3 regions of the Streptomyces sp. NPDC001828 genome follow, and region 3 is predicted to be linked to each of the others. Evidence: riboswitches for the same ligand, from Rfam matches in the RefSeq annotation. Region 3 holds a riboswitch; each other region holds the start of a gene.
What was found. Region 3 has a riboswitch for cyclic di-AMP ahead of ACFYZA_RS32285 (M23 family metallopeptidase). Riboswitches for the same ligand answer to the same signal wherever they lie in the genome.

Region 1: another riboswitch for cyclic di-AMP. It lies ahead of ACFYZA_RS00565 (C40 family peptidase); the one in region 3 lies ahead of ACFYZA_RS32285 (M23 family metallopeptidase).
Region 2: another riboswitch for cyclic di-AMP. It lies ahead of ACFYZA_RS03900 (transglycosylase SLT domain-containing protein); the one in region 3 lies ahead of ACFYZA_RS32285 (M23 family metallopeptidase).

What each region holds. Positions count from the first base shown of each region.
Region 1 is NZ_JBIATV010000001.1:110,841-118,414, reverse strand. Features, by position in the region: gene ACFYZA_RS00580 (lysophospholipid acyltransferase family protein) at 98-790, opposite strand; gene ACFYZA_RS00575 (ATP-dependent Clp protease proteolytic subunit) at 1,052-1,681, shown strand; gene ACFYZA_RS00570 (hypothetical protein) at 1,688-1,996, shown strand; cyclic di-AMP (ydaO/yuaA leader) riboswitch at 2,322-2,517, shown strand; gene ACFYZA_RS00565 (C40 family peptidase) at 2,522-2,995, shown strand; gene ACFYZA_RS00560 (ATP-binding protein) at 3,062-3,499, opposite strand; gene ACFYZA_RS00555 (helix-turn-helix domain-containing protein) at 3,734-4,597, shown strand; gene ACFYZA_RS00550 (DUF397 domain-containing protein) at 4,618-4,842, shown strand; gene ACFYZA_RS00545 (8-amino-7-oxononanoate synthase) at 4,850-5,992, opposite strand; gene bioB (biotin synthase BioB) at 6,138-7,367, shown strand; gene ACFYZA_RS00535 (adenosylmethionine--8-amino-7-oxononanoate transaminase) at 7,360-7,574, shown strand, end outside.
Region 2 is NZ_JBIATV010000001.1:832,130-839,703, forward strand. Features, by position in the region: gene crcB (fluoride efflux transporter CrcB) at 1-293, shown strand, start outside; gene ACFYZA_RS03885 (phosphatase PAP2 family protein) at 524-1,141, shown strand; gene ACFYZA_RS03890 (hypothetical protein) at 1,226-1,909, shown strand; gene ACFYZA_RS03895 (RraA family protein) at 1,961-2,584, opposite strand; cyclic di-AMP (ydaO/yuaA leader) riboswitch at 3,279-3,460, shown strand; gene ACFYZA_RS03900 (transglycosylase SLT domain-containing protein) at 3,466-4,227, shown strand; gene ACFYZA_RS03905 (STAS domain-containing protein) at 4,542-4,979, shown strand; gene ACFYZA_RS03910 (DUF4157 domain-containing protein) at 5,097-7,292, shown strand; gene ACFYZA_RS03915 (nucleoside deaminase) at 7,335-7,574, shown strand, end outside.
Region 3 is NZ_JBIATV010000014.1:161,982-169,555, reverse strand. Features, by position in the region: gene ACFYZA_RS32295 (M16 family metallopeptidase) at 194-1,531, shown strand; gene ACFYZA_RS32290 (M16 family metallopeptidase) at 1,549-2,913, shown strand; cyclic di-AMP (ydaO/yuaA leader) riboswitch at 3,138-3,297, shown strand; gene ACFYZA_RS32285 (M23 family metallopeptidase) at 3,311-4,075, shown strand; gene ACFYZA_RS32280 (GntR family transcriptional regulator) at 4,257-4,934, shown strand; gene ACFYZA_RS32275 (HPr family phosphocarrier protein) at 5,144-5,425, opposite strand; gene ACFYZA_RS32270 (GNAT family N-acetyltransferase) at 5,578-7,574, shown strand, end outside.

The DNA of each region.
Region 1 (7,574 bases), on a different contig from region 3:
CGGCAAGTGCGCAGGTCAGAGGCGCATCTCCGGATCTTGCCGGTATCGCGCCGACAGGCGGGCCGCCACTCGGGGCCCGCCGTCCGGCGCGCGGGCCTCAGGCGGCCGCGGCGCCCGCTTCCCACGCCGTCCTGGCCTCGACCGCGTATACGTCCACGTACTCCTGCTCGGACAGCCTCTGCACCGCGTACATGATCTCGTCCGTCACGGCCCGCAGCACCAGGCGCTCGTCCTCCATCCCGGCGTAGCGCGAGAAGTCCAGGGGCTCCCCGAACCGGAGGGTGACCGGTACGCGCCGGGGCAGCCTGCGCCCCTTCGGCTGCGCCTCGAACGTACCGATGATCGCGACCGGCACCACCGGGGCGCCGGAGCGCAGCGCCATGGCCGCGACCCCGACCTTGCCCTTGTAGAGGCGCCCGTCGTGCGAGCGCGTCCCCTCCGGGAAGACCCCCAACACCCCTTCCCCGTCCAGGACTTGGAGCGCGGTGTCGATCGCCGCCCGGGCCGCGTCCTTGCCGGAGCGGTCGACCGGGATCTGGCCGAGCGCGCGGAAGAACGCGGCCGTCGCCCGGCCCGTGAGGCCCGGCGCGGTGAAGTACTCCTGCTTCGCCAGGAAGGTGAGCCGGCGCCGCAGCGTCACGCCGAGCAGGAACTGATCGGTGAACGACTGGTGATTCCCCGCGAGGATCACCGCACCTGCCTCGGGTACCCGCCCGGCCCCCTCGACGCTCGGGCGGAACAGCCACCGCAGCAGCGGCAGCAGCACGAGACGGAATGCGAAATAGAACACTTCAGTGAGCCCTCTCCCCAGGTGACCCCCGCGCCGACGCACGCTAGCCATCCGGGGGATGCGCGGGGAGAGCGCCTAATGAGCCAGCCCGGGTCGTCAGCCGGGCCCCGTAACGGCGCGAATCTCCCGCTCGCTCACAGCGAAACACCCTCCGACCTGCCCCTTCTCGCAAGAAGCGACGACGCCTCTATCTGTGCGTTCTGTACGTCCTGTACGTTTCTCAAGAGGCCTTCCGGTCCCCCGGTCGAGGAGAGGTACGTCATGAACCACCGCCCTGCCGCCCGCCATGTACTCCCGCAGTTCGAGGAGCGCACCGCCCTCGGCACCCGCACGCTCGATCCGTACTCCAAGCTCTTCGAGGAGCGGATCGTCTTTCTCGGCACCCCGGTCGACGACGCGTCGGCCAACGATGTGATGGCCCAGTTCATGCACCTGGAGCACGCGGACCCGGACCGGGACATCTCGCTGTACATCAACTCCCCCGGTGGCTCGCTCACCGCGATGACCGCGATCCACGACACGATGCGGTTCGTGGGCTGTGATGTGCAGACGTTCTGTCTGGGCCAGGTGAGCTCGGTTGCGGCGGTGCTGCTCGCGGCCGGGACCCCCGGCAAGCGGGCCGTGCAGCCCGCCTCCCGGGTGCTCCTCCAGCAGCCCTCCATCGAGGAGCCGATGCGCGGCCAGCCCTCCGACCTGGAGATCCACGCGGCCGAAATCCTGCGCGGCCGGGCCCTGTTGACGGAGCTGCTCGCCCAGTACACCGGCAAGGACCCCGAGCGGGTGGCCGCCGACATCGAGCGGGACGTGGTCTTCGACGCCGCGGGCGCCGTGGCGTACGGGCTGGCCGACCATGTGCTCGAAAGCCGCAAGACGTCGCTGCGCGGCAGGTGAAGTGCCGTGCTGCCACCGGAACTTCCGCCGCTGCCGGCGCTCACGCGCGCCGAGTCCGAGTTCATCGACTCCTATCTCGCGGTGGTCGACCTGCTCGGCCGGATCAACCCGGCGCACGGCCATGACACCTACGCGGCCCTGCGGGCGGCCCAGGCCCTGGTCGGCCGGGCGGCCTCGCTCAAGGACGCGCTCACGCTGATGCACGCGCGCGGCGAGTCGCGGGTGCACGCTCAGACGCTGACGCGGGCGCTGCGCGTGCTGGACGGTGAGCGACGCGCGGGCCGCCTCACGGTGCCCCCGCAGTCGACGATGTGAGGAGGCCGAGTGGCGCCGGGGGTACCCGACGCGCTCAAGTAACGGGCGAAACGAACCAAACGGGCTACCCCCGTTCGGCTCACCGGAGGCCCTTTTCACTGACCCTTATGAGTCGCTTATGGCCTGTGGCTCCTGTGCTGAAACGATCCTTCCGTCGCAGGTAAGAGGCTCGTCAACCCCGTTCGGAGGAGCGTCCATCCGCCCCTGTCCACCCGAATGGGGCACTCGTGAGGAGCCTCACAGAAACCCGTTTTGGGCGGTAAATCCGACAGTCGGTGCGTGAAGATCCCTGAGACGACAAGCCCCCGCCACCGCGGCGGGGCGGTCCGGGCGGACGCCGAGTCCTGCCGCCGTTCCGGACGTCTGGTCGACAGGAGTGGACCGGCAGGAGTGGAGGACCCGATTTCTTCGGGGCGGCCGGACCACGGCCGTCCCTCGGGGTGAAGCCGTTCGCGCGGCCGGGCATCTTCGCCAGTCCGAACCCGACAGGTCATCCTTCGCAGGCGGTTTGACGAAGGGTTGCGCATGACTGCGCAGACACACGTCCCGTCCCTGACGGTCCGGCTCGGCACCGTCTGTGCGCTCGCTCTCGCCGTCACGGGCGGGACGACGCTGGCCCCGGGCAGCACGTCCGAGGCCAACGCCGCGGCCGTGGCCGCCCGGGCGCTCCATGTGGCCGCCTCGAAGAAGGGATCGCCCTATCAGTTCGGCGCCTCGGGGCCCTCTCGCTTCGACTGCTCGGGGCTCACGCTGTACTCGTTCAAGCAGGCGGGCCGCAAGCTGCCCCGCTCGGCGCAGCAGCAGTACAACAGCTCCCGGCACGTCACCGCGTCCTCCCGCAAGGCCGGGGACCTGGTGTTCTTCCACTCCGGAGGCAGCGTCTACCACGTGGGGATCTACGCCGGGAACGGCCGGATCTGGCACTCCCCCAAGACCGGTGCCGTGGTCCGTCTGGAACGGATCTGGAGCAACACCGTCTGGTACGGGCGGGTGGGCTGACACCCCGTCGGCCCGTCCCCGGCACGCGTCCGACGCCCCGGGGAGGCTCAGGCGCGCCCCGTGGGCCTACTGGCCGCTCTGGACCGACGCGGTCCACGGCAGGGCGATCCAGACCGTCTTGCCGCCGTCCGCCGTGGGCGCGACCGAGAGCCGGCCGCCGGACTCGGCCGCGAGCCAGCGGATGATCACCATGCCCCGGCCGTTGTCCTGCTGGACGGCCGCGGGCAATCGTTTCGGCCAGCGCGGGTGGCTGTCGGTGACGCCGATCCGCAACTCCGCCTCGCGCTCCAGATGGATGTCGACGGTGAAGGTGGGCGACTGGCCGAAGGTGTGCTGAACCGCGTTGGTGGCGAGTTCCGACACGATGAGCCGGACCGTGTCGGCGGCCTCGGCATCGGAGGGCAGGCCCCAGTCCGTGAGGATCCCGGCGACGTACCGCCGTGCCGCGGAGACCGAGGCGGGAGCGCTCGGCAGAGTGACGGTTGCTTCGAGGTGGTCTGCCATGGCGACGCTTTCCCTTTCCCACCCGGGCCGATTGTTGACTCGTGGCGGATGAGCGCTCGCGAAGACGACTACGGCCTCGGATTGTGCTTCGCGCCAGAGTGCCACTCATCGTGCCGGTCTCGGGTGCGATCCACCAAGATATGCATATATCTGTCGCTCAAAGCGGTGAACTGTCCGACGGCAGAGCGTATTTGGGCTCACACTTACCCATCGCCGGAGGCGAAGGAGGCGGCCATGGGGCATGGACCGGCGGTGCGCAGGCGCAAGCTCGGCGAGGAACTGCGCAAGCTGCGGGACGGCACGGGGCTCACGAGCGGGGCGGCGGCGTCCCTGGTCGGCTGGCACCAGTCGAAGGTGAGCCGGATCGAGACCGGACGCAGCGGTGCGAAGCCCGCGGACGTGGCCCGGCTGCTCGACGCGTACGGGGTCGGCGACCCCCAACTCCGGGCGCTCCTTGAGGCATTGGCCGACTCGGCGGGCAGCGGCGGGGTCGACTGGGCGCACGCGTACCGGGGTCTGCTGCCGCCGCAGTACCGCGACTTCATCAGCCTGGAGTCGCAGGCGCGTTCGGCGCGCACCCTGGAGACCTCGGTGGTGCCCGGCCTGTTGCAGACACCGGCGTACGCGCGGGCGGTGACGCGGGCCGCGCTCGGCGGACTTCCGCCGGACAAGGTGGACACGCTCGTGGAGGTGCGGATCGCGCGCCAGGAGGTGCTGCGCGGGGATCCGCCGCTGATGCTCAGCGCGGTCCTGGACGAGGCGGTGCTGCGCCGGCGGGTGGGCGGCCGGGAGGCCATGCGGGAGCAGTTGTGGCACCTGCTGGAGGTGGCCTCGCTGCCGCACGTGCGGTTACAGGTCATCCCCTTCCAGCACGGCGGCTATGTCGGCCTCACCGGGCCTTTCATTATGTTTTCCTTTCCGGCCATTTCCGATCTGGATGTGGTTGTTATCGACCACTTGACGAGTAGCCTCTATCTCGAGCGGAGAGAAGACCTTGAGGCGTACAGTGCCGCGTTCAAGACCGTCCAGGCACTCGCGCTTTCCTCCGAGGAATCGTCGGATCTCATCGCCAGAACGGCCCGGGAAGGACCGGGCTAGTTCCCGGCGAGTGGGGAGGCATGATGTCCGCACGCCCTGCGCAAGTTCCTTCCAGTACGTCCCTCACCGGTGCCACCTGGCGGCGCAGCAGCCGCAGCGTGGGCATGAACAACTGTGTCGAGACGGCCCGGCTCAATGGCGAGCTGCTTGCCGTACGCGACTCCCAACGGATCGACGGGCCCGCGCTGCTCTTCGGCGCACCCGCCTGGCAACGCTTCATCTCCACTGTCACGCAGTCGAGTTGACGGTTCGTCACGCCGTGGGCGCGGTCCTGAGGACCGTGCCCACCGCCATGTCGATCTGGCTTTCCGTCAGATCCGCCCGGGCGGTCAGCCTGATCCGCGAGATGCCGTCCGGCACCGACGGCGGACGGAAGCAGCCCACCACGAGCCCGGCCGCCCGGCAGTCGGCGGCCCAGGCCACCGCGGCCTCGGGTGAGGGAGCCCGCACGGAGACCACCGCGGCGTCGGGGCGTACCGCCAGGTGTCCGGCGGCGGTGATCCTGGCGTGCAGCTCGGCCGCGACGGCACGGGCCCGGCCCGCCAACTCCGGCTCCCGGCGCAGCAGTCGAAGGGCCGCCAGCGCCCCGCCGGCGGCCGCCGGGGCGAGGCCCGTGTCGAAGATGAAGGTGCGGGCCGCGTTCACCAGGTGACGGATGACCCGGGCCGGGCCGAGGACCGCGCCGCCCTGGCTGCCGAGGGACTTGGACAGGGTGACGGTGGCGACCGTGTCGCCGGCGCCCGCGAGCCCGGCGGCATGCGGCGCGCCGCGTCCGCCCTCGCCGAGGACACCGAGCCCGTGTGCGTCGTCCACGACCAGCGCGGCCCCGAACTCCCGGCAGAAGGCGGCCAGTTGGAGCAGCGGCGCGGCGTCCCCGTCCACCGAGAACACCGAGTCCGATACGACGAGCCCGGGCCCGCCGTGGGCGTCCAGGGCCTTGCGGACGGCCTCGGGTTCGGCGTGCGGGACGACCTCGGTGCGGGCCCGGGCGAGACGGCAGCCGTCCACGATGGAGGCGTGGTTGCCCGCGTCGGAGACGATCAGCGAGCCGTGCGGACCGAGCGCGGTGAGGGCCGCCAGGTTCGCCGCGTACCCGGAGGAGAAGACGAGGGCGGCCTCGAAGCCGCAGAAATCGGCCAGTTCGCGCTCCAGTTCCGCGTGCAGCGCGGTGGTGCCCGTGACCAGGCGCGAGCCGGTGGCGCCCGCGCCCCAGCGCTGGGCGGCGCCGGCCGCGCCCGCGATGACCTCGGGGTGCCGGGTGAGGCCCAGGTAGTCGTTGCTCGCCAGGTCCAGGAGGTCCTGGCCGGCGGCGCGCGGCCGCAGCGTGCGGACCAGACCGGCGCGCTCGCGGCGCTCCGATTCTGCGTCGATCCAGTCGAACGGCGCTCGCGGCATGGTGGAGTCCCTTTTTGTAGGCTGCCGACAGACCCTAGCCGGTGCCATGCCCGGTCATGGTGTGGCGATACACACACCTCAAACGGGCTGTGTTGTGGGATCCCTACCTTGGCCAGGGGCGGTGCCGTGCGCGAAGATCGGCGCCATGGACCTGCTGAACACGCTGGTGGACAAGGGGTTGCGGCGCGAACTGCCGACCCGCGAAGAGGCACTCGCCGTACTGGCGACCTCCGACGACGAACTGCTCGATGTGGTGGCCGCGGCCGGCAAGGTGCGCCGCCAGTGGTTCGGCCGCCGGGTGAAGCTGAACTATCTGGTCAACCTGAAGTCGGGCCTGTGCCCCGAGGACTGTTCGTACTGCTCCCAGCGGCTCGGCTCCAAGGCCGACATCCTCAAGTACACCTGGCTCAAGCCCGACGAGGCCTCGAAGGCGGCGGCCGCGGGCGTGGCGGGCGGCGCGAAGCGGGTCTGCCTGGTGGCCAGCGGCCGCGGCCCCACGGACCGCGACATCGCCCGGGTCTCCGAGACCATCGAGGCGATCAAGGAGCAGAACGAGGGCGTCGAGGTCTGCGCGTGCCTCGGGCTGCTCTCCGACGGCCAGGCCGAGCGGCTGCGGGCGGCCGGCGCGGACGCGTACAACCACAACCTGAACACGTCCGAGGCGACGTACGGGGACATCACGACCACGCACACCTACCAGGACCGCGTGGACACCGTGACCAAGGCGCACGACGCGGGTCTTTCGGCCTGCTCGGGGCTGATCGCGGGCATGGGCGAGTCCGACGAGGACCTGGTGGACGTCGTCTTCTCGCTGCGCGAGCTGGACCCGGACTCGGTGCCGGTGAACTTCCTGATCCCGTTCGAGGGCACTCCGCTCGCCAAGGAGTGGAACCTCACCCCGCAGCGCTGCCTGCGCATCCTCGCCATGACCCGGTTCGTGTGCCCGGACGTCGAGGTGCGGCTCGCCGGCGGCCGCGAGGTGCATCTGCGCTCGATGCAGCCGCTCGCCCTGAACCTGGTCAACTCGATCTTCCTGGGCGACTACCTCACCAGTGAGGGCCAGGCCGGACAGGCCGACCTCGACATGATCGCGGACGCCGGGTTCGAGGTGGAGGGCGCCGGCACCACGACCCTGCCGCGCCACCGCGCCGACGCGCTCGCCGCCTCGGGCTGCGGCACGGGCCCGGCGGGCTGCGGCTCGCACGAGGACAGCGGCTGCGGCTCCCACGAGGGCGGCGGCTGCGGGCCCTGCGGCGGCCACGGCGCGCCCGAGGTGCCCGAGGTGCCCGAGCAGGTGCCCGCCGACCAGGCGCGCACGGACCTGGTCGCGGTGCGCCGCCGGGGTGCCGGAACGGACCTCGCGCCCAATGCCTGAGCACTCCCCCGCGGACCTGCTCGAACTGGACCGCCGGCACGTCTGGCACCCGTACGGCCCGATGCCCAACCGGCAGGAGCAGCTCCTGGTCGAGTCGGCGTCGGGCGTGCGGCTCCGGCTCGCCGAACCGGCACACGGGCAGCGCGAGTTGATCGACGGGATGGCGTCCTGGTGGTCGGCCGTGCACGGCTACAACCACCCGGTGCT
Region 2 (7,574 bases), on a different contig from region 3:
ACGACAGCGTCTTCCCCTGGGGCACCTTCACGGTCAACGTCGCCGGCTGTCTGATCCTCGGCGTACTCACCGGCGCGGTCACCGAGGGCGCCGCGTCCTCGTCGGTACAGCTGTTCGTCGGCACGGGGCTCTGCGGAGCGCTGACCACGTATTCGACCTTCTCGTACGAGACGCTCCGGCTCGCCGAGCAGGGGGCGAAGTCCTACGCGGTGGCGAACGCCGTCGGCAGTGTGGTGGCCGGCCTCGGCGCGGTCTTCGCGGGTGTGGCGCTCGCCGAGGGGCTCTGGGGCTGAGGGCTTCCCGCAGGGGCCACCGAGCGGATCGGCAGGGGCGCGCGACCCATCCGGACCCTCTGAGCAACCCATCCGGACCCTCTGCGCAACCAATCCGGATCGTCTGCGCAACCAATCCGGATCTTCTGACGTCTACATGCCTGTAGTCGTTCATGTTCCGCTCGCCCGGCCTTCACCCAGAAGGCCACCCCGCACCCCGCCCCGTTCGACCCACCGGAGAAGCGCATCCCATGACCAGTTCCGCCCCCACGACCCAGGCCCTGGACGGCGCGTCCATCGACGGCGGCCTGTACGGCGACATCACCGACTTCGCCCGCCATACGCACTGGCTGAACGGACCGGTGGCCGCGTACACCAGCTACGGCGTCGCCCTGTTCGCCGTGTTGATGCTGGCCGGCTGGTGGATCGCGCGGCGCAAGGACGCCTCCGTCATGGCGGCGGCCCTGTCCGCGCCGATCGCGGTGGTGCTCGCGTACGTGGTGAACGACGCGGTCAAGTCGGTGTTCACGGAGCCCAGGCCCTGCCGTGCGCTGCCGCACGACTTCCTGATCGAGAAGTGCCCGCCCCTGAACGACTACGCCTTCCCCAGCAACCACAGCACGGTGGCCGCTGCCACGGCCGTCGCCCTGTTCCTGGTCGACCGGCGCCTCGGCGCGATCGCCGCCCTCGCCGCACTCCTGATGGGCGCGTCCCGGGTGTACGTCGGCGCGCACTACCCGCACGACGTGCTGGTCGCCTTCGGGGTCGGCGCGGCCGTGGCCCTCGCGGTGACGTGGTCCGCGCGGCGGTACGCGGCCCCGCTCGTCGCCCGACTGCGCGGTGGCGCCCTGAAGCCCCTGCTCGCCTGACGCCCGCCCGCCCCGGCGGCGTTTCTCGTCCGTGCGGGCGTGGACCGGTGTCCAGGGCGGGCCCGAACACCTAGGGTCGGCGGCATGCTGCGAATCGTCGATGAACTCGCCGGCCCCGGACCCCTGCGCATCTGCGCCCAGGCCCCCGCCGACGGTGATCCCGGGACCGCACTGCGGGTGCTGCTGATCGCGGACGTGCTGGCGCGCGTCGTCGAGCAGGGCGGCAGGGCGGCCCTCATCGGATGGACCGGCCCCGAGCAGCCGGTGGCCGCCGCCGGTATCCGGCCGCCCGACGCCGAGGGGGACCCGGAGCGGATCGCCGAGCAGCTCGGCGGCCCGCCCGGCGTCCAGCTCAGCAGCGCGACGTACGAGGGCGCGGGCATCGCCGGCCTCCAGATCGGCGCGGCCGCTCTGCCCCCGCTCGAAGGCCTCGACCTGCTGGCCGTACGCCTGCTGCTGCTCAGCCACCCCTACGAGGAGCCGGTCACGGTCACCGCCGACCAGGTCGACGAGGCGGGGCGCGCCCTCGCCCGCTGGCGGCGGGCCATCGCCGGCTGGGCCGCGCAGCCCTCGAAACCGATCCCCGCCGACCTCAAGAGCACGGCCCGCACCGCCCTGGACAACCGGCTCGACACCGCGGCCGTGCTGCGCCTCCTGCACGATCTGGCGACGGCCGACGAGGTGGCGCCGGGTGCCAAGTTCGAGACCATGTCCCACCTGGACCGCGTCCTCGGCCTCGAACTCGTCCGCGAGGTCGGCACGGTGTGAACCGGGCACGCTCCGTCGCCAACCAGCCATGCGCGAAAGGGAGTTGGGCGCTCAGCCCTCGAAGCCGCCGTCGCCGAGGGCCTTGTCGATCCGGCCGCGGTGCGCCTCTTCCCAGGCGTCCAGGGATTCGGCGGCCTCCTTGGCCAGCTTGCGCCGGGCATCGAGGAGCACCTGCTCCGCCTGCGCGCGGGGCGTGACCACGATGCCCTCCTCGTCGGCCACCACCACATCGCCCGCGTGCACGAGCACTCCGCCGCAGCGGACCGGCTCGTTGAGCGGGGCGACGGCCTTCTTGGTGCCGGGAATGGGGATGACGCCCCGGGCGAAGACGGGGAAGCCCGCCTCGCGGACCTCGGCGAGGTCGCGGATCACCCCGTCGACCACGAACGCCGCGACGCCCCGGCGTTGGGCCACGGCGCACACGTTGCCTCCGGCGAGGGCGTAGTCCAGGTCGCCCGACTCCACCACGATGACCGAACCGGGTTCGGCCCGGTAAATGGCCGCGTGCAGCATGAGGTTGTCACCGGCGGGACAGCGCACGGTGAATGCGGGCCCGGCGACACGCGGCATCGGAGACCACAGAGGGCGAATGCCGATATCCATCACCTGCGGGCGCCCGACGATGTCGGCGAGCGTGGTCGGGGGAATGTCCTTGAATTCGCTGAAGTCGTTCATGTTCTTCCTGGTGATTGGTAGTTGACGGCGACTATTACTGGGTGGGCCGCAGCCATTGTGCGGCGAAGACGGGTTTGACGGGACGTGACGGGGCCTGCGCCGAGAGCCAGTTGGGCGGAATGGGCCAGATGGTGTCAGGGGCGCGAGGCCGTGCCAGGCGTCGCGCCTTCGCCATGTGGACGCGAGCGGACTCGCAGGATCCGTGATCGATCGAATTGATCACCGCAAATGAATTGATCACCGCCCCGCCTCCCCGTTCCCCGCCCCGCCCCCTGTCACCCCCGGTTCCCTGGAGGGTGGCCAGTGATCATGATCCCGGACAAGGCGTAGGGGATGGGTGTGGTGTCGCACACAGGGGGTAGGCGGGGACCTCGTGCCCGAAGTGTCCGAAATGAAATGTAATCGGCGCGGGATGGACCGCCGTGGCAATGTCCTAATTGGGGCTAATGGGTAAGACTCGCCTCTTTTATCGGAGGTCCCGGCGGTTGCGTCGCGGGCGAGTGAATTGGGTCACGTGCGGCCCGCCGGGCGTGTGGCGCCCGCCCGGGGCATTTCGCTTCACCCGAAAGCGAGTTGGGCGCTCCCGCCGAAGTGGCTGGCGCCGGTGAATTCGAGTTGATCTATATTCCTGATCACCCCTCACGAATTCCGGCCTTGTTTCCGTCGGGGCTATTCGTCTACGTTCACCGTCAATCCGGAAGGAACGCCGAATCCTGCCGCCGTCCGGAGCCTCCCATACACGTACGGCAGGAGCGGGGGACCCAGGTAAGCCGCCGATCCGGATTCCGGAACGGCTGGGGTGAAGTCGCGTGCACCGCGACCGGACATCTCCCGTCCGAACCCGACAGCTCACCTCGCAGGCGACGGAGAGGAATAGACACATGTCCGCAAAGGGCAAGCACCGCCGGCCGAAGTCCCGCTCGTTCTCCCGGGGCCTCGCCGTCGCGGGCACCGGCAGCGCCGTCCTGGCCCTCCCGGTGATCGGCGCGACCACGGCCTCCGCCGCCCCGGCGTCGGTCCACTCCGTCGTGGCCAAGCCGGTCACCGCGGTGAAGGCCGCCCCCACGAGCTACTCCGTGGCCGACGGGGACTCGCTGGCGAAGATCGCCGACGCGCTCAACGTGAGCGGCGGCTGGAAGCAGCTCTACCAGGACAACCAGAGCGTCATCGGCAGCAACCCCGCGCTGATCCGCCCCGGCATGAAGCTCACCCTCGGCGCCCCCGCGGCGAGCACCGCCCGGGACGCCTCCGCCCGGGCCGACCGCTCGGCCCGGACCACCGACCTCACCGCGACCGCCACCGTGGCCAGCACCACCACGTACGCGAACAACCTGGACGGCTGGATCCGGCAGTCGCTGGACATCATGGCCCAGCACGGCATCCCGGGCAGCTACGACGGCATCTACCGCAACGTGATGCGGGAGTCCTCGGGCAACCCGATGGCGATCAACAACTGGGACTCCAACGCCGTGGCCGGAACGCCCTCCAAGGGACTCCTCCAGGTCATCCAGCCCACGTTCTCCGCCTTCCACGTGCCGGGCACCTCCACGGACCTCTACGACCCGATCGCCAACATCACCGCGGCCTGCAACTACGCCGCCAAGACCTACGGGTCGATCGACAACGTCTTCGGGGCCTACTGACGGATCCCGTGGCCGGGCCTCTCGCGGTGAAGGGAGTGCCCGGCCGCACCGCTCGCGGCCCCGAGCGCGCGCCCGGCCATCCCAACTGGCCGGGCGCCGCGCCGTTTTGAGCCCTCGGCAGCCGTTGCGCAGGGTCAGAACAGGGGCAGACGCAAATTTCGTTCACCCCCCGGGGTGAACAATTCGAAGGCTGGACGTTTCTGCATACGCGTCTGTTCCTAGGGTGCTAGTGCGTCACCCCGGGGACCACGGTGACTGCCCGACTACCGAGTACTCCCGCACCGCGGGGGTCAGTTCTGGACCGGGAGCTGCCCATGGGATCCACCGCTCGGCCATCCGTCTCGGCGCCCGTGCCCCTTCCGCCGGGGCTGCTGCCGGACCGGTGCCGCAACGCCCGCACCTATCTGATGCACGGCTTCACCGTCGTCGAGGTGCACGGCACCGTGGACCTGGCCAGCGCGCCCGGCGTCCAGCTCCACCTGGACGCGGCCACCCAGCCGGCCGGCGCCCGGGTGATCGTCGACCTGCGGCCCGTGGACTTCTTCGACTGCGCCGTCTTCACCCAGCTCTGCCGGGCGCACCGCAGGATCCGCGAGCGCGACGGCCACCTCGGCGTGGTCTGCGTACGGCCGTGGCATCTGCGCATCCTCGCGGCGGCCCGCCTCGACACGCTCCTGCGGCCTGCCGGATCCGTGGAGGAGGCTGCCCTCGCCGCCCTGGCCCGGTCCGGCTCGGACATCAACCGGCTCTGAATCGCGGCTGGTTGACAGGAGTGCACCCGTACTTGCCCTTTCGTACCTTCACCCCTGCTCCCGTGGCTGATATGCACGTACAGCCCGGCTTCACGATTCACCACCGAAGGGGTTCACGTGCACGCGCAGGACAGGCAGCAGGGCCCAGCTGTCACGCCCGGCGGACCCGTTTCACGGGCCGGTGACCGGCGTGGAGGTGCGGGCGACGGACAGGCCGCGCCCGGCGGAGGGCTCGGTGCGGCCCAGTTGCTCGCGCTCCAGCGGTCCGCGGGGAACGCCGCGGTGGCCGGGCTCCTGACCCAGGGCGACGCGGCCGTGCAGCGCTCCGCGGTGCACGACGTGCTGCGGGGATCCGGGCAGCCGCTGGACTCGGAGGTGCGCGCCGACATGGAGACCAGGCTCGGCGCCGACTTCGGCGACGTACGCCTGCACAACGACGCCGCGGCTCAGCGGTCCGCCGCCGAGATCGGCGCCCGCGCCTACACCTCGGGCAGCCACATCGTGGTCGGGCAGGGCGGCGCCGACCGGCACACCCTCGCCCATGAACTCACGCACGTCATCCAGCAGCGCCGGGGACCCGTCGCCGGCACCGACACCGGTGACGGGCTGCGCGTGTCCGACCCCTCGGACTCCTTCGAGCGGGCCGCCGAGGCCAACGCCACCCGTGCCCTCTCCGGGCCCGCGCCCGAGGCCGGCGGTGAGTCCGCCTCCGTGCAGCGCGACTGCGGAACCGGGGCCCACGGGCACGCACACGCGGCGGGTGCCCCCGTCGTGCAGCGGGCGGTCGGCTTCGAGTTCGAGGCGCAGTGGAACGTGCGCAGGGTCGCCGACCCCGTCGCCGCCAAGGCCGTGCAGGAGCAACGGGCCGTCGAGCGCGAGCGGTTGCTCGACGCCAAGCTCCTGGAGCGGGTCCTCAACCCGTACAGCCCCTACGCGCAGGAGCTGAGCGCGGCGGAGCGGAGCACGTCGCAGGACGAACTGAGGGCCCGCTGGTTCGACGGCGAGTTCCTCACCGAGGCGGGCGAACTCCGGCTCAAGAAGACACAGTTGGGGCCCGACGGCGCGCAGCGCGCGGCGGCCGAGATGAGCCTGATGATCTCCAGCGAGATCTCCGAAGTGCCCCTGGTCGGTGAGAACCTCGGCAAGGGCCGCGGGCCCGACGGCGTGGTGGTGAAGGGCGACAAGTTCGATCTCACCGCGGACGCCAGCCCCTCGGGCGGCTCGAACCTGGAGTGGGTGACCGACCCGCTGAACAACGTCGCCGAGGTCGGCGGCGTCCTCGACCGCATCTCGCGGATGGCCGGCTACCTCAACGGCCGCCAGCGGGACCCGTACATCCCCTCCGAGGACGTCACGGCTGGAGGCGGCACGCCCGAGCGGCAGCTGCGCATCTACCCGTTCGGCGGCGCGCTCAAGTTCGCCCCGCAGACCACCGCCGGAGTGCGGCTCGACCGCCTGCCGGACCTGATCGGCTATCTGGCCGACAAGCAGGAGCCCGAGGAGAAGTCCGTCGCCGGGGCCGTGCGCGGGGTCTACGGAAAGCTCACCCACACCAAGGAGCGGCGCGCGCAGGCGCAGCGCGACCTCTTCGGCGGCGGGCTCGGCACGCTGCCCGCGGCCAAGACCGGTGCGGAGCGGGCGGTGGGCGAGTTCGGGGAGTCGGCTCCCGAGGGCATCTCGCTGTCGAAGACCGACATCGGCGGCCTCACCGGCCTGGTCATGCACCTGTCCTCCTACGTGCTCGCGGGGGAGGAGCTGCAGGCGGGTGCCAATGCCAAGTCCATCGCGGGCGGCCTCATGGCCCGCACCGACTTCGCCCGCCACTTCGGACTCCTGACGGAGGGGGTGCGGGAGTACTTCACCGCTCACCCGGACCAGTTCGTCGATCTGGTCCTGTCCGCCGCCAACCGGTCGGGCAGCGGGAGCGCCCGGCTGTTCGGGGCGCCGGTGGAGCGGGGCCTGGCGAACGACCGTACCCAGACCGAGATCGCCCTGACCCGCGCCCAGTGGCTGCGGGCGATCCCCCAGGGCCACGATCTGCTGAAGAACGCGCAGCACCTGACGGCCGAGCAGCGGACCATGGTCGACGACGAGCCGGGCGCCGAGGCGGTGCACAAGTCGCTGGGAGCGCTGGGCGACCAGGACAACCGCACCACCACCAAGAGCGGCGAGCTGAATCTGATGGTCGCCGAGCTGCGCCGCATGCGGGACGGCGTCCCGGCGGAGGGCCTCAAGCCGCTCGCGCTCGCCGCCTTCAAACTCATCGAGCAGCTCAACGAGGGCAAGAAGCTGAAATACGCGAAGCGGGCCTGAGGCTTCCCGCGAGGCCGGCGGGCCGGGCGTATCGTCGCGCCCATGGACGACCAACTGGCCAGGCAGTGGCTCGCGACCGCCGTCGAGGAGGCCCGGGCGGGCCTCGCGGAGGGCGGCATCCCGATCGGCGCCGCCCTGTACGGAGCGGACGGCGCCGTCCTCGGGCGCGGGCACAATCTGCGCGTGCAGGAGGACGACCCCTCCCTGCACGCGGAGACCGCGGCGTTCCGCCACGCCGGACGCCAGCGCTCCTACCGGGGCACGACGATGGTGACGACGCTG
Region 3 (7,574 bases):
TTCACGTACCGGATCGGATCTCTGATGCCGACCATTGTGGACCGTCCCACTGACAACGCCGACCGCGACCCGGGAACTTCGCCAGGTGCCCGCGCGCTTGCATACAGTGGCAGGACTTCTTTACGTAAGGCTTCTCCCGCCAGTACTTCACACAGCGGTACTGCGCATCGGATACGAAGGGACGTACATGCCCATGGGTCACACGGCCACAGCGCAGGCCGGCTCCGGCGGTCTGACAGCGACCGAGCACCGACTGGCCAACGGCCTGCGCGTGGTGCTCTCCGAGGACCACCTGACCCCGGTCGCGGCGGTGTGCCTCTGGTACGACGTCGGTTCGCGCCACGAGGTCAAGGGCCGCACCGGCCTCGCCCATCTCTTCGAGCACCTCATGTTCCAGGGTTCCCACCAGGTGCACGGCAACGGCCACTTCGAGCTGGTGCAGGGCGCGGGCGGTTCGCTGAACGGCACCACCAGCTTCGAGCGCACCAACTACTTCGAGACCATGCCCGCCCACCAGGTCGAGCTCGCGCTCTGGCTGGAGGCCGACCGCATGGGCTCGCTGCTCGCCGCGCTGGACGAGCAGTCGATGGAGAACCAGCGCGACGTCGTCAAGAACGAGCGCCGCCAGCGCTACGACAACGTCCCCTACGGCACCGCCTTCGAGAAGCTGACCGCCCTCGCCTACCCGGAGGGCCACCCCTACCACCACACGCCGATCGGCTCGATGGCGGACCTGGACGCGGCCACCCTGGAAGACGCCCGGAACTTCTTCCGCACGTACTACGCGCCCAACAACGCGGTGCTCTCCGTGGTCGGCGACATCGACCCCGAGCAGACGCTGGCCTGGGTGGAGAAGTACTTCGGATCCATCCCCGCCCACGACGGCAAGCAGCCGCCGCGCGACGGCTCGCTGCCCGGCACCATCGGCGGACAGCTGCGCGAGGTCGTCGAGGAGGACGTCCCGGCGCGCGCCCTGATGGCCGCCTACCGGCTGCCCCACGACGGCACCCGCGAGGCGGACGCGGCCGACCTGGCGCTGACCGTCCTCGGCGGCGGCGAGTCCTCCCGGCTGCACAACCGCCTGGTGCGCCGCGACCGCAGCGCGGTGGCCGCCGGCTTCGGCCTGCTGCGCCTGGCCGGCGCACCCTCGCTCGGCTGGCTCGACGTCAAGACGTCCGGCGGGGTCGAGGTCGAGGACATCGAGAGCGCAGTCGACGAGGAGCTCGCGCGGTTCGCCGCCGAGGGCCCGACCGCCGAGGAGATGGAGCGCGCCCAGGCCCAGTTGGAGCGCGAATGGCTCGACCGCCTCGGCACCGTGGCCGGCCGCGCCGACGAACTGTGCCGCTACGCCGTCCTGTTCGGCGACCCGCAGCTCGCCCTGACGGCGGTCGACCGCGTCCTGGACATCACCGCCGACGAGGTCCGGGCGGTCGCCGCCGCGAAGCTGCGCCCCGACAACCGGGCGGTCCTGGTGTACGAGCCCACCGCGGCACCCGAGGCAGGCAACGAAGAGGAAGAGGCGGGCCAGTGACGGACGCTGTCGTGACCATGGAGTTCCACCCCCAGCCGGCCGCCGGCCCCGCCACGCCGTGGGCCTTCCCGGCCCCCGAGCGCGGCACGCTCGCCAACGGCATGACCGTGCTGCGCTGCCACCGGCCCGGCCAGCAGGTCGTCGCCGTCGAGGTGTTCCTCGCGGCCCCGCTCGAAGCCGAGCCCGCGGGCCTCGACGGCGTCGCCACGATCATGGCGCGCGCCCTGACCGAGGGCACCGACAAGCACTCGGCCGAGGAGTTCGCCGCCGAGCTGGAGCGCTGCGGCGCCACCCTCGACGCGCACGCCGACCACCCCGGCGTCCGGGTCTCCCTGGAAGTGCCGGTCTCCCGGCTGCCCAAGGCGCTCTCGCTGCTCGCCGAGGCGCTGCGGGCCCCGGCGTTCGCCGACTCCGAGATCGAGCGCCTGGTGCGCAACCGGCTCGACGAGATCCCGCACGAGCAGGCCAACCCGGCCCGCCGCGCCGCCAAGCAGCTCTCCAAGGAGCTCTTCCCGGCCTCCGCGCGCATCTCCCGGCCCCGCCAGGGCACCGAGGAGACCGTCGAGGCCATCGACGCGGCCGCGGTGCGCGCCTTCTACGAGGCGTACGTGCGCCCCTCGACGACCGTCACCGTCGTCGTCGGCGACCTCGCGGCCACCGACCTCGACGCGATCCTCGCGGACACCCTGGGCGACTGGACCGGCGACACCGCCGAGCCGCGCCCGGTCCCGCCGATCACCGCCGACGACCGCGGCCGGGTCGTCATCGTGGACCGGCCCGGCGCCGTGCAGACCCAGCTGCTCATCGGCCGCATCGGCCCCGACCGGCACGACCGGGTCTGGGCGGCCCAGGTGCTCGGCACGTACTGCCTGGGCGGCACCCTGACCTCGCGTCTGGACCGCGTGCTGCGCGAGGAGAAGGGCTACACCTACGGGGTGCGGTCCTTCGGCCAGGTGCTGCGCTCGGGTCCGGACGGCGGCGCCGCGATGCTCGCCATCAGCGGCTCGGTCGACACCCCGAACACCGGTCCCGCCCTGGAGGACCTGTGGAAGGTGCTGCGCAAGCTCGCCGCGGAGGGTCTTGACGACGCCGAGCGCGAGACGGCCGTGCAGAACCTGGTGGGCGTCGCCCCGCTCAAGTACGAGACCGCGGCGGCCGTCGCCGGGACGCTCGCCGACCAGGTCGAGCAGTTCCTTCCCGACGACTACCAGGCCCAGCTGTACGCCCAGCTCGCGGACACCGGCACCGTGGAGGCGACGGCGGCCGTCGTCAACGCCTTCCCGGCCGACCGCCTCGTCACGGTCCTGGTCGGCGACGCCGCGCGGATCGCGGAGCCGGTCAAGGCGCTCGGCATCGGTGAAGTCACCGTCGTCACGGGCTGATTGAGGCTCCGGGCCGGCCGAGCGGGCCCGGCACGGACGAGGACACGGAGGACCCCGGAGGCGCATGAGCCGCCGGGGTCCTCCCGTATGTCCGGTTTATTGGGGAGGTTGCCCGTCTGTGATGTGGCGTGCGCTACAAAATCCTGTGTGTGTTTGGTGATTGAAAGATCAGCGGTTTAGCGTCGGTCCCGCTGTCCGTCACCACCCGTCGCAGCCGCGGCACCGGACAGTGATCGCCGAGTCCCCGATGGCGCGAGCCAGGGGAGCCGGGGACCCACTCAGTCCCTGGGGTGAATCGGACGCCTCCGCCCGCGGAGGAGCCCGTAGGAGACCTTCCTGCTCCGAACCCGTCAGCTAACCCGGTAGGCGAGATGGAAGGAAAGGACACCGCCGCTACATGGCGTTCACCCGTGCCACCGGGAAGCATCGCGCGCCCAGCCGAATGACGCGCCGCAGCGCGAACATCGCGGGCATCGCCACCCTGGCCACCGCCGGAGTCGTAGGCACCCTCGCCTCCCCGGCCGTCGCCGCCCCGAGCACCACCACCGACACCGGCCTCAGCCAGGCCATCGTCATCGGCGACTCCCTCGCCGACCAGCTGGGCGCCCAGGCCGACGCGCAGAAGCAGGCCGCCGCGAAGGCCCGGGCGAAGGCGGAGGCCGAGGCCGCCGCCAAGCGCAAGGCCGAGCAGCGCGCCCAGGAGGCGCGCGAGGCCAAGGAGCGCGCCGCGCGCGAGGCGGAGCGCAAGCGCCTCAACACGTTCGTGGCCCCCATATCCGGCAGTTATGTGTCCACCGGCTACAAGACCGGCGGATCCCTGTGGTCCTCCGGCAGCCACACCGGCATCGACTTCCATGCGGGGATCGGCACTCCGGTCCACGCGGTGGGTCTGGGCACCGTCGTCGAGGCCGGTGACGGTGGCGCCTACGGCAACAACATCGTGATCCGGATGCACGACGGCACGTACACCCAGTACGGCCACCTCTCGGTCATCCAGGTCTCCGTCGGCCAGTCCGTGGAGCCGGGCCAGCAGATCGCCCTGTCGGGCAACACCGGCAACACCACGGGTCCGCACCTGCACTTCGAGGCCCGCACCGGCCCGGAGTACGGCTCGGACATCGACCCGATCGCCTATCTGCGTTCGCACGGCGTCGGCGTCTGAGACGGCACCGGCGCTCCCCGCGCACACCGAAGGCCCCCGGCACCGAGCCGGGGGCCTTCGTCATTGGCCAAAAGATATGCCTTGGTTCCGGCCCGTCACGTGGAATTAACAGGGCCTGCAATAGAGTCACGAAAAAGCCTTGGTCGACCGCGTTCCGCGGGGAATGAAGCGGAGGTTCGCCATGCGCATTCCGGCGCATTCGGTATGCACGGCCATACGCGACGACATCGTCACGGGTGTCTTCGAGCGCGGCGGCCGGCTCACCGAGGAAGTACTCGCCCGGCGTTACGGGGTCTCCCGCGTCCCGGTCCGCGAGGCGCTGCGCACCCTGGAGTCGGAGGGGTTCGTGACCACCCGCAGGCACGCGGGCGCGTGTGTGGCCGAGCCCACCGAGGTGGAGGCCGCCGACCTCCTCGAACTGCGCCTCCTGCTGGAGCCGTTGGCCGCCGCCCGGGCCGCGCGCCGGCGCACCGAGGCCCATCTCAAGGTGCTGCGCGGCCTGGTGAGACTGGGTCAGGACCGGGCCCGGCGGGGTCAGGGCGAGGATCTGCGCTCGCTCGGCGGCTGGTACCACGAGACGCTCGCCCAGGCCTCCGCGAGCCCCGGACTCATCGCGATGCTCACGCAGTTGCGGCACAAGGTGGCCTGGATGTACGCGGTCGAGACGCCGTCCCGCCCCACCGAGGCCTGGGCCGAACTCGGCGCCATCACCGACGCGGTGACCCGCGGCGACGCCGAACGTGCCCGCTCGCTCACGGCCCTCCACGCCGAGGGGTCCTTTTCCGCCCATCGGCTGCGCACGGCCGTACCCGTGAGGTCTTCGCAACATCCCGTCAACATCGCGAGTGCCCGCGCTTAACGGCGGCGCCGTATACAAGAAGGGGCCGGCGTCGTGCTGCCCGGAATTGACGGCTCGGCGTTCCCTATTGATTGACGGGCCCGCATTCCCCTGCGTGAGCCCGCACCTCATTCCCCCTGCCTGAGCCCGCACCCCATTCCACGGCAAAACAAAAGGACCGCCGAGCCCGTATGCGGGTTCCGCGGTCCTTCGGTGTGACGTCGACCGGATCAGACGGTCTCGGGGAGCTCCTCGAGACCCTCGGCGACCAGCTTGGCCAGCCGGTCGAGCGCGGCGTCCGCGCCCTCGGCGTCGGAGGCCAGCACGATCTCCTCGCCGCCCTGCGCACCCAGGCCGAGCACCGCGAGCATGGACGCGGCGTTGACCGGGTTGCCGTCGGCCTTGGCGATCGTCATGGGGACTCCGGCGGCCGTGGCGGCACGGACGAAGATGGACGCGGGGCGGGCGTGCAGGCCCTCGGCCCAGCCGACGTTGACGCGGCGCTCAGCCATGGTGTTGCCCTTCGAAATCTCTGACGGTTGTCTAGACCAGTCTCTCATGTGGTGCGCGGTGCTCGTACCGACCTTAGGCCCCTGTGCGCCGCCGATCGGCCCTCCCCACCTTGCCCCGGCGCGTACGGCCCCGCGACCCGTACGCTTTCGGTATGACGACGGCGTCCGACCCCGCGTACCCCGCTCACTGGGAGGCCGACGTGGTGCTCCGCGACGGCGGCACCGCGCGCATCAGGCCCATCACCACCGAGGACGCCGAGCGCCTGGTCTCCTTCTACGAGCTGGTGTCGGACGAGTCGAAGTACTACCGCTTCTTCGCGCCCTACCCCCGCCTGTCCGCCAAGGACGTCCACCGCTTCACCCATCACGACTACGTCGACCGGGTCGGGCTCGCGGCCACCGTCGGCGGCGAGTTCATCGCGACCGTCCGCTACGACCGGATCAACGCCCAGGGCCGCCCGGCCTCCGCCCCCGCCGACGAGGCCGAGGTCGCCTTCCTGGTCCAGGACGCCCACCAGGGCCGGGGCGTCGCCTCCACGCTCCTCGAACACATCGCGGCGGTCGCCCGCGAGCGCGGGATCAGGCGGTTCGCCGCCGAGGTGCTGCCCGCCAACAACAAGATGATCAAGGTCTTCACGGACGCCGGCTACCAGCAGAAGCGGTCCTTCGAGGACGGCTCGGTCCACCTCACCCTCGATCTGGAGCCCACCGCCGAGTCCCTCGCCGTGCAGCGCGCCCGCGAGTACCGCGCCGAGGCGCGTTCCGTGCGGCGCCTGCTCACGCCCGGCTCGGTCGCGGTCATCGGCACCGGCCGCGCCCCCGGCGGCGTCGGCCGCGCGGTCCTGCGCAACGTCCTGGACGCCGGGTTCACCGGGCGTACGTACGCGGTGAACAACGCGCTGGGTCCCGGGCCGCACGAGATCGAGGGCGTCCCGGCGTACGCCTCGGTCGGCGCGATCGGCGAGCCGGTGGACCTGGCGATTCTTGCGGTGCCCGCCGAACGGGTGCCGGAGGCCGTCGCCGACTGCGGCGAGCACGGCGTCCAGGGCCTGGTCGTGCTCTCGGCCGAATATGCGGAGAGCGGCGAGAGCGGCCGCGAGCGCCAGCGCGCCCTGGTCCGCCAGGCCCGCAGCTACGGGATGCGGCTGATCGGCCCGAACGCGTTCGGGATCATCAACACCGCGCCCGGGGTGCGGCTGAACGCCTCGCTCGCCCCCGAGGCGCCGCCCGCCGGGCGCATCGGCCTGTTCACCCAGTCCGGCGCGATCGGCATCGCCCTCCTTTCGGGCCTCTACCGGCGGGGCGCGGGCCTGTCCACGTTCATCTCCTCCGGCAACCGTGCGGACCTGTCGGGCAACGACTTCCTCCAGTACTGGCACGAGGACCCCGACACCGATGTGGTGCTGCTGTACCTCGAATCCATCGGCAACCCGCGCAAGTTCACCCGCCTCGCCCGGCGCACGGCCGCCGCGAAGCCCGTGGTGGTGGTCAAGGGCGCCCGGCACAGCGGCACCACCCCGCCGGGCCACGCCGTCCCGGTGACGCGGGTGCCGGACGCCACCGTCTCGGCGCTGCTGCGCCAGGCGGGGGTCATCCTGGTCGGCACCGTCACCGAGCTCGTGGACGCGGGCCTGCTGCTCGCGGGCCAGCCGCTGCCCGCGGGTCCGCGGGTGGCGATCCTCGGCAACTCCGAATCGCTGGGCCTGCTGACGTACGACGCCTGTCTGACCGAGGGGCTGCGCCCGCTCAGGCCGCTCGACCTGACGACCGGCGCGACCCCGGCGGACTTCCGGGCGGCCCTCGCCGCGGCCCTGGCCGACGACGCCTGCGACGCGGTCGTGGTCACCGCCATCCCCTGGGTCGGCGAGAGCGGAGCGCTGGAGTCCGGCGACGGCCAGGTCCTCGCCGACGCCCTGCGCGAGGCCGCCGCCACGGCCCCCGCGAAGCCGGTGGCGGTGGTGCACGTGGAAATCGGCGGCCTGGCCGAGGCCCTCGCGGCAGCGGCCCGCACGGTCCGGCCGGCCACGCCCGCCGCGCCAAATCCAGCCCGCCCGACTTCACCCGATCCAGCCCCTCCAACGCCGTCAAATCCAGCCCCTCCGGCGTTTGAGGAGCGGGGGTCCGGGGGCAGAGCCCCCGGCACGCCCAC